4 regions of the Streptococcus sp. 20925_1_22 genome follow, and region 1 is predicted to be linked to each of the others. Evidence: predicted binding sites of a transcription regulator. Region 1 holds the regulator's gene; each other region holds the start of a gene.
What was found. Region 1 encodes Rex, which represses fermentation and respiration genes when NADH is low (regulators of the CRP and FNR family bind a similar motif). Its sites were predicted from a motif close to TTGTGAANTANTTCACAA; they were not measured.
Positions count from the first base shown of each region.

Region 2: O3621_RS05220 (formate/nitrite transporter family protein) is a predicted target of Rex. The motif match lies at 1,294-1,311, and genes of this name have one in related genera.
Region 3: O3621_RS09045 (2,3-butanediol dehydrogenase) is a predicted target of Rex. The motif match lies at 2,092-2,109, and genes of this name have one in related genera.
Region 4: O3621_RS03770 (iron-containing alcohol dehydrogenase) is a predicted target of Rex. The motif match lies at 1,950-1,967, and genes of this name have one in related genera.

Region 1 covers NZ_JAPVYE010000003.1:53,520-57,150, forward strand. Annotated here, with positions in the region: gene O3621_RS04695 (class A sortase) at 1-112, shown strand, start outside; gene radC (DNA repair protein RadC) at 269-952, shown strand; gene O3621_RS04705 (gamma-glutamyl-gamma-aminobutyrate hydrolase family protein) at 1,021-1,713, opposite strand; gene O3621_RS04710 (redox-sensing transcriptional repressor Rex) at 1,738-2,385, opposite strand; gene O3621_RS04715 (DUF4649 family protein) at 2,506-2,727, opposite strand; gene O3621_RS04720 (DUF1831 domain-containing protein) at 2,850-3,197, opposite strand; gene O3621_RS04725 (cysteine desulfurase family protein) at 3,199-3,631, opposite strand, start outside.
Region 2 covers NZ_JAPVYE010000003.1:162,645-166,275, reverse strand. Annotated here, with positions in the region: gene O3621_RS05230 (glucosaminidase domain-containing protein) at 1-214, shown strand, start outside; gene mmuM (homocysteine S-methyltransferase) at 277-1,224, shown strand; gene O3621_RS05220 (formate/nitrite transporter family protein) at 1,338-2,135, shown strand; gene O3621_RS05215 (hypothetical protein) at 2,376-2,717, shown strand; gene O3621_RS05210 (hypothetical protein) at 2,824-3,453, shown strand; ribosomal protein L10 leader region at 3,564-3,631, shown strand, end outside.
Region 3 covers NZ_JAPVYE010000005.1:257,864-261,494, reverse strand. Annotated here, with positions in the region: gene O3621_RS09060 (hypothetical protein) at 59-1,321, shown strand; gene O3621_RS09055 (hypothetical protein) at 1,321-1,704, shown strand; gene O3621_RS09050 (hypothetical protein) at 1,665-2,021, shown strand; gene O3621_RS09045 (2,3-butanediol dehydrogenase) at 2,143-3,189, shown strand; partial or broken gene O3621_RS09040 (DMT family transporter) at 3,287-3,631, shown strand, end outside.
Region 4 covers NZ_JAPVYE010000002.1:253,580-257,210, reverse strand. Annotated here, with positions in the region: gene O3621_RS03775 (ATP-dependent Clp protease ATP-binding subunit) at 1-255, opposite strand, end outside; gene O3621_RS03770 (iron-containing alcohol dehydrogenase) at 731-1,882, opposite strand; gene O3621_RS03765 (RbsD/FucU domain-containing protein) at 2,068-2,496, opposite strand; gene O3621_RS03760 (rhamnulokinase family protein) at 2,497-3,631, opposite strand, start outside.

The DNA of each region.
Region 1 (3,631 bases):
AACCAACCGGACTATTGTCAAGGGAACATTAGAAGGTTCTGTCGAGTATGATAAGGCTCCTAAGGAAGTTCTTGAATCTTTCAGTAAGTCCTATAATCAAATGCAGATTTAAAGACAAAAAACTAAAAAAATTTCACTCCAAAGGTTAGGAAGAACGTTAACTTTTGGAGTGTTTTTTTATCTAAAATTTGTTCTGAATGAAAGATTTTTTGTATCAATTCTTGCTGATTTTAACTCTTTTTCCGAATTATAAGGTAAGGAGGTTTCTATGTATAGTATTTCATTTCAAGATGATATTAGCATAATGCCACGGGAGCGTTTAATGAGAGAAGGAGCTGAAAAACTCAGTAACCAGGAGCTCCTATCAATCTTTCTCAGGACAGGCAACAAAAAAGAAACTGTTTTTCAAGTTTCTCAAAGAATTTTATCATCTATTTCCAGTTTGAACGATCTTAAGTATTTAACTTTGCAGGAATTGCAGACTATTTCTGGAATCGGTCCGATTAAGGCTGTGGAGCTGCAGGCCATTATCGAATTAGGGCGTCGGATTAACCGAGCAGAGGTTCTGCAGAAAGAGCAGATTATGGGCAGTCAAAAATTAGCACAGAAGATGCAGCAAGAGCTAGGAGACATGAGGCAGGAGTGCTTGGTTGCTATTTATCTTAATAGTCAAAATCAAATCTTGCACCAGCAGACTATTTTCATGGGGACTGTAAGCAGAAGCATTGCTGAGCCGAGAGAAATTCTCCACTACGCTCTCAAGCACCTGGCGACATCTATTATACTGGTACACAATCATCCATCAGGCTCAGTCGTCCCTAGCAGAAACGATGATGAAGTGACCCAGCATATGAAAGAAGCTTGTGAGATGATGGGCTTGGTTCTTTTAGATCATTTGATTGTGTCCAAGTCCAACTACTATAGCTACCGAGAGGAGACAGATATGATATAATTTGATTTACTTGAATATAAAAAACTTCTATTCGTGTTGAAAAGAGGTTTTTCTAGGAATAGAGGATTTTAAAGAATATTGACAACATAATCAAACAGAGCTAAGTCTCCTTCTCTGGAGCCAAACAAGAACTCTGGGTGCCATTGGACGCCAAGGAAAGGACTGCCGTCAGTAGAAGTGATGGCTTCAATAATCTTATCGCGCGGATCATAGGCGATGACTTCTAGTCCGGCCGCTAAATCCTTGATACTTTGATGATGGAAAGAGTTGATTTCAGATGCAGGGCCATAGATTTCGTGCAGAATAGAGCCGTTCTTGGTCACCATGCTTTGAGTTGTGTACTCAGCAGAGCTGTCTTGCCAATGATCTTCAATGTCTTGATGAAGAGTACCACCCAGTGCGACATTATAAAGTTGGGTTCCGCGGCAGACAGTGAAGATTGGTTTATTTTGACGGCGGGCTTCCTTGATTAAAGCTAATTCAAAAATGTCCCGTTTGAGTAGATAATCATTGCTGTCAATGGCTTTTTCTTCTCCATAGAACTGGGGACATACATTCTGACCGCCTGTGATGATTAATTTGTCAACAATGGAAACATACTGTTTTGCCATTTCTTCATCACCAATTGGCAAAATCATTGGAATTCCGCCAACTTCTTTAACTCCCTCAACGAATCCTGTCGCCGTATAGCTCATATGGATGAAGTGATCGTCTGGGATTTCTCTTTCATTTCCGGTTATTCCAATAATTGGTTTACTCATTGAGTGTTAAATACCTCTTTCAAATTAATGTTCATTTTTTCTCATGAAGTAGAGCAGAGTCTGCAGTTCGCTAGTCAGGTCAACATACTGAACGACCACGTCCTTAGGTAGGGATAGATTTACTGGTGAAAAGCAGAGAATGCCCTTGACACCAGCCTGAACTAAGATTGATGCAACTTCTTGAGCTTTTACGCTAGGTACAGTTAGGATGGCAGTTTGCACATTTCCTGACTGTATTTTTTCTTTGATTTGGGAAATTCCATAGATAGGAATCCCATCGCTGGTTGTGCTGCCAACTTCTGGATGGTCATCTATGTCAAAAGCCATTACAACCTTCATTTTATTGCGCTCATGAAAACGATAGTGTAGCAGAGCACGTCCCATATTACCAACGCCAACAATCATGACATTGGTAATAGCATTGTCGTTTAAGAGGTCAGCAAAAAAGTTCATCAATTTCTTGACATCATAACCAAATCCTCTGCGGCCAAGTTCACCGAAATAAGAAAAATCTCGTCTGACGGTAGCAGAGTCAATACCAATGGCTTCTGCAATTTGCTTGGAGTTTGCTTTTTCAATCTTCTCAGCATTAAACCGTTTAAAAATACGATAGTAGAGCGACAGTCTCTTAGCAGTTGCTCGGGGAATTGTAGTATTTTTTTCAGTTTTCACAAAATCACAACCTTTCTAATTCTATTTTATAGGAAGTTTGTGAAAAAATCAACTAATTAAGGATGTTTGATTTATAAAAAAGAAAATTAGTAATTGCTGGGAATAGTAGCGTTGAAAAACTTAGTCCTGGTAGGGAGTCAAGTCTAACTGGTACATCTGGCGATACAAGTCCCCAATTAGCCCTGTAAAAGGCAGTTGGTGCTCATTGTAAGTTATGGAAAGTACTTTGAGAGAGTCAGGAACTGTGACGCAGCCAGAGAAGGCTAGAAGAAATTCGTCGAAGTCTTCATAGGTAAGTGTTCGTTTCACCTTATATGAGTCCAAATAGGTCAGTTCAACCATCGTTAATCCTTTCTTTGAGTTCGATTAGTCATTTGATATTTTCAAGCGTTCTAAGTAGGAGTCAAGCTTGTTTGGTCTTTTAAAGAGTCTAAACCAAAAAAGCAAAATTGCGAGAATCTTGCTTATTGTGGTGTCTTTTCAAAAATATTTCTTTCAACCAAGCTATCCATCAAGAAATAAAATTTTTGCTGGATAATGTGATTGTCTTCTGATTTGAAAATATTGACCAAGCGCAGGCCTGATTTTTCAGTGATGTTGATTTTGAAACCATTTAAATCTTTATTGACAATTATTTTCAGCAGAAAACCATTTCCGCTGTTGGGAACAGATTCCAGCAGACGAGAGAGTTCGTAGTTGCCAACCTTGCTTTCAGCGAATGTATTGTCGCGCAAGGTAAATTTCTTGACATTTGGGTGAAGTGAATAGGTATATTCACAGTTTGCTAAGCTAACAGATGTTTGAAAGGCCATCTTATCCTCCTAAAATTTCTTTTAATTTCTTTGTAAATGATTGAATCTCTTGCAGAGTCGTCTGGTCCGAAGTACTGATCCGAATGGACTCATACAAGCGGTTGGAATCCTTGCCATACATAGCTTGCAAGACATGACTGGGTTGTATAGCTCCGGCCGTGCAGGCTGAGCCTGTTGAAATGGAAAAGCCATTTAAATCCATTTGAAGTAGAAGCAGGTCATTTTTTTGATTGGGAAATCCCAAATTGATGACGTAAGGCAAGCTGGGCTGACTTTCATTTAAGTAAAAGTCAATGTCCGATAAGTCAGCAAGTAAGCTGTTTTTTAAGTCTTGCGCATGCTCTAGATTTCCCTCTAGATGTTCCATGCTCTCTGACAGAGCCGCCGCCATGCCTGTGATAGAGATTAGATTTTCAGTTCCAGCCCGGTGCTTT
Region 2 (3,631 bases), 110 kb from region 1:
TCAGGATGCAACAGCTGCCCTGACTGGTGTCTATGCGACAGATACCAGCTATAATGCTAAATTGAATTATATTATTGAAAAATACGATTTGACTCGCTTTGATTCACCACTCTATGAGTCTGGTGCTGGCTATATCGTTTACAATCCTTATCGTCAGCAATATACTACTCAGGATATCTTGGACGTCGATACTGCCTGGGCGAATAGATCTTAATGTAGAAAACAAAAAGAGGGAGACCTCTTTTTGTGTTTAATCGTAGATTTTAGGAGAATTTCATGGGAAAATTTAAAGATTTGCTTGATGAGCAAGAAATTATTATTTTAGATGGAGCTTTAGGTACAGAGTTGGAAAGCCTGGGTTATGATGTATCTGGTAAGCTTTGGTCAGCTCAATACCTATTAGACCAGCCTCAGATTATTCAAAATGTGCATGAAAGCTATGTGAGAGCTGGCAGTGATATCATCACTACGTCCAGTTATCAGGCCAGTATTCCAGCATTTATAGAGGCAGGACTAACTCCTGAAAAGGGTTATGATCTTTTAAAAGAGACAGTCTTCTTAGCAAGGAAGGCAATCGAAAATATCTGGAAGGGATTATCTCCAGAGGAGCAGAAACAGAGACCTTATCCTCTGGTTGCAGGCTCGGTAGGGCCTTATGCTGCTTATTTAGCTGATGGTTCCGAGTATACGGGAGACTACCAGCTGAGTGAGGAAGAATTTCGAGATTTTCACCGTCCGCGTATCCAAGCTTTACTAGAAGCAGGCTGTGATTTATTGGCTATTGAAACCATTCCAAATGGAGCAGAAGCGGCAGCAATCCTCCGACTTTTAGCTGAGGAATTTCCACAGACTGAGGCTTATTTGTCCTTTGTAGCCCAGTCGGAGAATGCCATATCAGATGGCACCAAGATTGAGGAATTAGGAAACTTGGCTCAAGAAAGCCCACAAGTCCTGGCAGTTGGTTTTAACTGTACAGCTCCACATTTAATTGCTCCATTATTAGATGGGCTTGGACAAGTGTGCAACAAACCTTTTCTGACCTATCCAAACTCTGGCGAAACTTATAATGGCTTGACCAAGACTTGGCATGATGATCCAGAGCAGGAGCGGAGCTTGCTGGAAAATAGTAAACTTTGGCAAAATCAAGGTGTACGGCTTTTTGGTGGTTGCTGCCGAACGCGGCCAGAAGATATTGCTCAGTTAGCAAAAGGATTTAAGGGTTGAAAATAGATTTTCAATCCTTTTTTAGAAAATTTAAAAAGGTTCTCGAAAACGCTATCAAAAGAAAGAGCTTTGTGATATACTATACATAGTTTAAATTAATAGGAGAATTTTTTATGCCTGAATCGACATTTATCCCTAAAATTGAAGCAGCTTGCCGAAAGAAAGAAGCTTTGTTTGATACAAGCAAGGCTAAGTATGCCGTTCATTCCATCTTTGCTGGAGCTTTCCTAACCTTTAGTACTGGGGCTGGAGCTATTGCGGCAGATTTGACAAATAAGATTGTTCCAGGAACTGGGCGTTTTCTCTTTCCTTTCATCTTTGCTTGGGGATTGGCTTACATTGTCTTTCTAAATGCAGAGTTAGTGACTTCCAACATGATGTTTCTGACTGCTGGTACCTTTTTGAAGAAGATTGACTGGAAAAAAGCCTTGATGATTTTGCTTTATTGTACCTTTTTCAATCTGATTGGCGCTTTGATTGCTGGCTGGCTCTTTGCTAACTCGGCTGCTTATGCGGGACTTAGCAAAGATAGTTTCATTTCAGGTGTTGTGCAGATGAAGCTTGCTCGCTCTAATGAGCTGATTCTGCTCGAGGGAGTCTTGGCCAATATCTTTGTTAATATTGCTATTCTTTCCTTCGTTTTGGTCAAGGATAGTACAGCTAAGCTCTTCTTAGTTATATCAGCCATTTATATGTTTGTATTCCTGACAAACGAACACTTGGCAGCCAACTTTGCTTCCTTCGCTATCGTGAAATTCAGCTCAGCAGCAGCGGAAGTGCAAAATTTTGGTATTGGAAATATCCTACGCCACTGGGGCGTAACCTTTATCGGTAACCTCATCGGTGGTGGCCTACTCATAGGTTTGCCATACGCTTGGTTTAATAAGAACGAAAAAGATTACGTGGATTAAAATGCAGCCTTTAGGGCTGTATTTTTTTGAGAAAATATTTGAATTTTTACACTTCTGAGGTCTAATTCAAACCAAGCTATCTATATCTTTCAGTTCTCTAATACTATCTTTGACTAACTTTCTAGTCTCTTTTTTAATGTTCATTGGCTATCAATCTCTAATATCTAAGCAAAACAGTTGACAGATATATCGATATTTGTTAAATTAATTTGGTATATTATGTCATCAAAAGGAGATGTTATGAATAAGATCACTATTCAGTCACCAGATGGAAGTAAAGTTAAAACCTTGTCACCATCATACTCTATTACAACTTTACTATTTAGTTTTTTTGTACCACTTTTTCGAAAAGACTGGAAATACTTTGGTATCATTTTAGGTTCTTTCTGCGCTTTGCTTGTTATTGCTGTGCTTTTCATTCCAGAAGATTTGTTAAAGCCAACTGGAACAGCCTTTAATTTCTTTTGGACTTTTTTCTATAATCGTTTTTGGATAAAAGATCGTATTTTCAATGACGGATGGCTACCTGCCGATGAAGAAAGCAGAAATCTACTTAAAAAGACTTTTCCTAATATGCCATAAAACTACTGGAATAAATTTTTTCTATGATAAACAAAGTTACATACACAAGAGGGGGAATGCGATATAAAAGGAGATAAAGAATTGAGTTTAGGAGGAACTGTGGGAAGTGGGAAAAAGATTTGAGTTTTCGCCGCTTAGAGCTAGAATTTTGATGATGATTGGTCCAGTAATAAGTGCTATCTTCTTTGGTTTATATTCGTGTAGTTTTATTTATTATACATTAAAAGAAGGATTATCATTTTGGCTAGATATGATTCGTGATAATTTTATGTTTATTCTTTTCTTTATTTGGATCCATATGAGTTTAGTCGAGTCTATCTATAGAATGATAAAAAATAATCTTCTGTTAAACAGCAATATTCAGGAATTGAGAGATTGTTATCCTGAGCTTGAGGAGGACTGGCAAAATCTTAATGATGCGGACTACCTTGACGAAGGTTTGCAAGTTTTGGTTTATGGCGATCATCTCATTTGTTACAGGACATTTGATATTGCCTACCTACCAGAATGTTCTAAGATAGGTGCATTTATGAAGGCGTCTGTTTTTCGTCTTTCCCGTTTTCGTGAGGTAAGACGAGTTCATTTTTCTGCATGGTACCTTGATGGCAGTGAATCTGAACTCCGGACAGATGAGTTGCGAAAGTTTATTGGAATGAATCAGAATGCTCATAAAGACGCCTTATTTGATTATTTAAGAGAGAACTTTGATTATATTGAACTCGAAACTTTCGACTAAGGGAAAGAAGTAGATATTAGTCAAGTAAGAAATTTGCGAGATAGAAATATTAAATTCAAAAAGATTGCTTAAAAGACTTGCAATCTTTTTTTTCTTTTGCTATAATTATCAATGGTTTGAAAAAACTGCCTAAGACAGTAGGGGAGCTCGACTCATAAAGATCCTACCGAGGACAAAA
Region 3 (3,631 bases), on a different contig from region 1:
AATAACAATATTTTTATTGTTAATTATTAATTAATCATTATAAAAAGGAGATAATATTTTGAGAAATACGACGAATAAACAGGATGATTTTAAGCTCACCACTTGGCCAGTTAGATTATTTACTGCTTTTATATTCTTTTTCCCGATTATAGTGAAGATGTTTAGATACTTCGCTTATTATGGTCTTATAATTCCTTCAGAGCCTTGGAAGTTAGCACTGAATGTTGTGGTTGAGAACTTTTCGTTTTATTCAACTGCACTAACTATTAGTTTCACAGTATTTGTGTTTGTCAGTAATGAAAGGAATAGATACCGTGATGATAGAAAAGAACGTGAAAAAGAACGTGAAAGAAATGTAAAAGAAAAGGAAAAAGAATTAGAGCAATATAAAGATCATTATAGACCTAGTTTTGTGGTTGATGCTACTAAAGGTATAATCTTGATAATGCGAGAAGATACTTTATATATAGAGAATGTAAAGTATTATGATTCTAGCGATAATACGAAAAATTGTATTAGTAAAGTATCTTTAAAGTCGGGAGATGTTGTTTCTAAGAAGATACCACGTTCATTTTATATTACTGCTACAACAATAATTGGTGAGGAAATTCTTTTTGGGTATCTAAATGGAGGCATAAAGATTTATAAATATTTAAAATCGAAGGGGAATGCATTATATCCTGGTATTGGAAATTATAGTGATATATCATCTTCTAAAGATTGGGGAGACTACAATAATATTAGTGTGCCGACTGATTCAACGTTATCTGAAATTTTCTTTTATAACACATACGAAATTAGAGAAAAGATTTTTCTGAACACAAATAAAATGAAAGGCATTATTGATTCAAGGAATTTTAATGAACTCTTAAACTCCTTATTTGAGTTGCTTTCTTATGAAATTGAAGCAAATACAGTGGAACTTTCCAGTGTGTATTCAGTATTGCAAGATGTGTTAGATATTGTAAAATACAACACAGATTGTTTTGATGAAATTAAAAAATTTGATTTTAGATTAGAGTACATATTGAATAAAGAATCTTATATTATCAATAATTCACCTACAGAAATTGGTTATTTTGATTCATTAGATGATATTAATAATTTTTTTATGATGGACTTTATTGACCATATACAACGTAATCTTTGTTTATTAAAAACTGAAGAGAAGATTGACAAGTCTACTGAAAAATTTGTTTTGAGGGATATTTTAGCGATATTACTGGAGGTTTTCGATAATACAGATATACCTAGTTTAGGTAATATTCTTTTAATTAATTTAAAGGCAGTAATCTTTAATAATATTCACTTGAAGAAATAGTGCAGCCGTTGAGTGCCTGCGGAGAGAAAATACCAGAAAATCGCACAAAAGAACAGTATGAGTTGGAGAAAGAGTTTCAGCCACTGTTTGACTTTTTAGCGGAAGATAAGAAAGATTTGTCAAATGTAAAATTATATAGCAGTAAAATTTTTATGATGGATGAAAATGCTGATAGTAAAATATCAAGGAGTGTTTATTTAAAACCTGATAATACAGGAGAGTATATGCTTCTCATGTTGCTGACGATGAATATCTTAGTATTTTTAAATATCACAGCCTTTTATTTCGTCTTTTCTTTAGCCATCAGTTGTGTTAAAATAATTAAAAAAACAAAGGAGTCTTTATGTCAGAAATTAAAATCAAACGCGAGACAGGTTTTGTAGGGATTATTGGGAAGTTTCCAATCTTTATCAATGGTCAGAAAGTTGGCGCAATCAAAAACGGAGAAGAGGCTGTTTTTCCAATCGCAGCTAATGAAGCAGAAGTCCGTGCTGGATCTGCTCCTATGAAAACTAAGCCAGTGACAGTTAAATCAGGGCAAACCTTGCTGATTGAAACAAATTTTACTAATTTTTCTATTTGCTTGGGAACTTTAGTAGTTGCTTTTCTATTTGGTGGATTGCTTCGTGCGATTCTCTTGATTCTTTCTATTGTTTTAATGTTCCTTCTTCCTTTCTACTCTGCTAGAATTGCAGAATAAACTTGAGACCAGCTGATGCTGGTTTTTTGTATGTTATTTTTTGAAAATGTAGCTAATCTTTTGACAAGATTTCTGAAAGGGTTTACAATAAAACTAACAAATTATAAAGCGAGGTATGTTTATGGCAAAAATGAATGCTGCGCGTTGGTATGGCGCTAAAGATGTTCGTATTGAAGAAGTGGATGTACCGGAAGTCAAACCGCATCAGGTTAAAATTGCGGTCAAGTTCACAGGAATCTGTGGAACTGACTTGCATGAATACTTAGACGGACCGATTTTTATTCCGACAGAAACAGAGCATGTCTATTCTGGCCAGAAAGCGCCTGTAACTTTAGGACATGAGTTTGCTGGGGAAATTGTTGAGGTCGGCAGTGCCGTGACACGGGTCAAAGTTGGCGACCGGGTGACAGTTGAGCCCATTTTGGCTAAGCATAATCTTGTCGGTGATTATAATCTGGACCCTAATCTAAACTTTGTCGGTCTGGCGGCAGACGGTGGTTTTGCCAAATACTGTGTTTTGGACGGAGACATTGTTCACAAAGTTCCAGACAGCCTTAGCTATGAGCAGGCAGCTTTGACAGAACCTGCTGCTGTAGCTGTTTACGCAGTCCGTCAGTCAGCTCTTAAGACGGGCGATACAGCGGTTGTCTTCGGTTTGGGGCCAATCGGGCTCTTGATAGTTGAGGCTTTGCGAGCAGTCGGTGCCTCTAAGATTTATGGTGTCGAGTTATCTCCAGAACGCCAAGCCAAGGCTGAGGAGCTTGGGGCCATCATTGTGCATCCAGAAGAAGGCGAAGACGTGGTAGCTGCTATTCAGCGTTTAACTGGTGGCGGGGCAGATGTGTCTTATGAAGTGACCGGGGTGCCGGTTGTGCTGGGACAGGCTTTGGCTGCTGTTCACAAGGCTGGGGAATGTATGGTTGTTTCTATCTGGGAGCGAGAAGCCAGCGTCAATCCTAATGAATTTGCCATTCAAGAAAAAACGCTCAAGGGTATTATCGCTTATCGGCATATTTTCCCTAAGGTGCTGGAACTGATGGAGCAGGGCTATTTCTCTGCTGACAAGCTTGTGACCAAGAAGATTAAGCTGGAGGATATTGTGCAAGAAGGTTTTATCGAGCTGACTCAGGACAAGGCGCAGATCAAGATTTTGGTATCGCCAGAATAAATCTTTGCTTAATCATGAGATGAAAATCAGTCAAAACTGGCTGATTTTTCTTTATGGATTGTGCTATAATAAGCAAAGATATAGAAAGAGGTTTAGGATGTCAAAAGTTTTGAAAGGGACCATTTACACAATAGCTGCTGGAATTGCTTGGGGGCTGTCTGGCACGAGCGGCCAATATCTGCTAGGGCATGGTTTTTCTGCGCTAGCGCTGACCAATCTCCGCTTGCTGCTTTCAGGCCTTGCCTTGATGGGTGTGGCCTATTTGGCAAATCGGGACCATTTTCGGAAGCTTTTAAAAGATAAGTCTTCCTTGTTTTCTATTTTTATTTTTGCCCTCTTTGCTTTGTTTCTCAACCAATTTGCCTACTTGGAGGCCATTCGAGAAACCAATGCAGGGACAGCGACGGTCTTGCAATACCTCTGCCCAATAGGCATCTTAGCC
Region 4 (3,631 bases), on a different contig from region 1:
CTGAGTCAGATTGCGACCTAGCTTAGCCAGGATACCATCCTGCTTAGGTCCCTGAGCAGCAGTCTGGCTAGTCTGCTCACCTGCTCCTTGACCGGGGAGCTTGCCAGTAGCCCGGTACTGAGCAAACTCTTCCGGTGTGACCTCTCTACCATTAATCAAGTAGCGCCGATGTTCGCTGTTATAGCCGCCCATGCGCCCCATGAGTTGGTTGAAAAGATCGTCCATATTGTTAAAATTGTTGTAGTTATTGTTCATAGCATTGCCTCACTTTTCTTCATTTTTCGCTTTACATAATTTTTGTTTTTACCAAAATTTCAGATAAGAAATCTTTTCCTTATCTACTATAAATATTCATTTGGGAGATCTTCTCCTGTCCATTACTTTACATAACTTATTTCATTTCCAAAAATCAAGACTGATTTAGTCTCTACTTTTATGAGTGAATTAAATCTCTTTCAAAAGAAGATGATTTTACATAATTTCCAATCCTCCCAAAAATAATCGCCTTCCGGCTGTATTCATACCTTCTGATTAAATTTACGTAAACTTTTTGTTTACGGTTGTAATTTTATCATGACATAATTTATTTGTCAATAGATTTTACATAATTTTTTAAAATAAATTTACAGTTGTAATCGTTTTTTTGTTTAGGTCCTTTTCATTCCTATAAAAACAAGCCCTGCAAGTTAGAGTCATGCAGAGCCTTGTTTGTTTCAGAATTTTTTCGTTCTTAGAAGAGTTCTTTATAAAAAGCAATCGTTTCTTCTAGAGTTGGCATGAATGGATTGCCTGGCGCACAAGCATCAATCAAAGCGTTTTTAGATAGGTAGTCAAAGTCAAAGTCCTTTTCTTCGATACCAAGTTCAGTAAGTTTCTTCGGAATACCAACCGTTTCAGACAGTTTTTCGATTTCAGAAATGGCATAAGCTGCACATTCTTCGTCAGTCTTGCCTTCGATTTGCAGACCAAGGGCTTTGGCAACATTGCGGAAAGCTTCTGGTACCCGTTTCGCATTTTCACGCTCTACAACTGGCAGGAGCATGGCACAGCAGACACCATGCGGCAGATTATAAACTGCCCCTAGCTGGTGAGCCATAGAGTGAACATAACCTAGACCAGCATTGTTAAAGGACATACCGCCAAGGAAGATGGCATTCACCATGCCTTCACGCGCTTCAATATCATGGCCATTTGCAACCGCACGAGGTAGGTATTCCTTGATAAGTTCAATGGCTCCGATAGATAATTTCTTGGTTACACCGTAAGCTCCTGGTGTGACGAGAGCTTCGACCGCGTGAGTCAAAGCATCCATCCCTGTTGCTGCTGTGAGGGCGGCTGGTTTGGATACCATGAGTTCAGGGTCATTGACTGAGATCAGAGCCAAGCTATTCTTGTCCACCATAACCATCTTAACCTTGCGTTCTTCATCTGTGATGACATAGTTAATGGTAATTTCAGCTGAAGTTCCCGCTGTGGTATTGATTGCCACTACCGGCAGACCTTTCTTAGCAGACTTGTGCAAACCTTCGTAGTCTTGTGGTTTGCCACCATTTGTCGCAATTACTGAAATACAGCTAGCCGCATCCTGCGGTGAACCGCCGCCGACACTGATGATGAAGTCACAGTTGTGTTCCTTGAGAGCAGCTACACCATCCATGACATTCTTACAAGTCGGGTTTGGCTCAACATCGCTGAAGACCACATACTGGATGCCTTCTGCATCTAGTGGTGCTAGGATTTGTGGCAGGATATCGCTGCCTTCGATAAATTTATCCGTCACCAGCAAGGCCTTGCTGTAACCCAGCTCCTTAACATAAGGACCAACTTCCTTGACAACCCCCTTGCCAATAAGATTGACAGCGGGTACGTAAAATGTAGACATATATTTTCTCCTTTTGATTTATATTGTTAATATAATGATACTGCAAAATTTTGCTTTTTGCAAGTTTTTGTGATTTTTTTAACAAGCAGATTGATAAAAAAAGCAAAGAAAGCCCCAGATAAGGATGAGGAACAAGGACACTCCTTTCCAGAAGCAACCTTGCCCATCTCTTACCTGTTTTTTCATTAGCTGGCAATGACACCTTTTTTCAAAATGATGTTGCCGTACAGAGCTCCTTCGCCCGTTTGGATGACCAAATAAGCTTTTTCCGCCTGCTCATAGAAAGCAAAGCGTTCAAATTCTTTGATGGCTGTACCTGGATAGTGCTTTTCTAACAAAGCCTTGTAGTCATCCCAGATGACTGGTACGGTCGGATCTCCCGGCACTACCTGCATAAGGCCTGCTTGGTAATCACTATAAGCATCCAGGGGCAGGACAGTCAAGATAGCATCTAGCAGCGCTGGAACTCCGTGCCCATCACAGCGAACAACCCGCTGACCAATCCGATGGGCAGGGAAGTTTGCATCGGCAATGACCACTTCATCTCCGTGCCCCATCTCCATCAGATACTTGACTAACTCTGGACTTAAAATAGTTGGAATATGCTTTAACATCTAGCTTCCTACTTTCATTCTTGCTTGAAATTCTTGATAGGACCGAGCCAAATCTGAATCCTCTTGAGGCTGGTATTGCTTGGTCTTTTCTGAATCCTTGATGAGCTTTTGGGCAGTCTGCCGATCTTGAATCTCACCCAAGGTCAAAAGCTGTGCCAAAATATTTCCCAAAGCGCTGGCTTCAATCGGCCCTGTTAGGACTGGTTTCTGGCTTACATCAGCTGTCAGCTGACAGAGCAGTTCATTTTGGATACCGCCTCCGACCATGTGAATCTGCTCGATTTTTTGACCGGTCAAGCTCTCAATTTGCTCCACGGTTTGACGATAGGCAAAAGCGAGACTTTCCAAGACCACTCGGACAACCTCTCCTTTGCTTTGAGGGACAGGCTGGTTAGTCATATGGCAACGCTCCTTGACCTTAGCCTCCATGTCTCCTGGGGCTGCAAAAATAGCATCATTGGGGTTAATCCAAGAGCGATTATTCGTGACGTTTCTTGCCAGTGTCACCATTTCAGCAAAGCTGATGTCCTGACCTTGCAAGCGCCAGTCCCGCTGCAGTTCTTGGATAATCCAGAGCCCTGTCGTATTCTTCAAAATCCGATAGCGTCCGTCAAAGCAGCCTTCATTGGTCAGATTGGCCGCTAAAGCTTCCTGGCTGGTTACAGGATTCTGAGATTCTAGACCGACCAGAGACCAAGTACCGCAAGAGATAAAGGCTGTTGGCTGCTCATTCGCATAAGGAATAGCCAGAACAGCTGCCGCTGTATCATGACCAGCCCCTGCAATGACATCAAATGGCTCAATTTTCAGCTCTTGTGTGATCCGTGGCGACAGACTTCGAAGGACTTTTCCTCCCTGTGTCACCTCACCAAACCACTTTTTAGGAATCCCCAGCGTTTCAAAAACGCTGTCAGACCAGGTCTGAGAATCGATATTGAGTAAACCACTGCTGCTGGCAATGGTATACTCGCTGGATAAAACACCTGACAAAAGATAGTTAATCAAATCCGGCATGAAGAGCACGCGCTCTGCAACTCTTGCCAAATGGGACTTTTCCTGCAAATCAGCGAATATTTGCAGGACAGTATTAATGCAGGCAGGCTGTACGCCTGTCTCCTCAAAAAGCGCCTCTTTG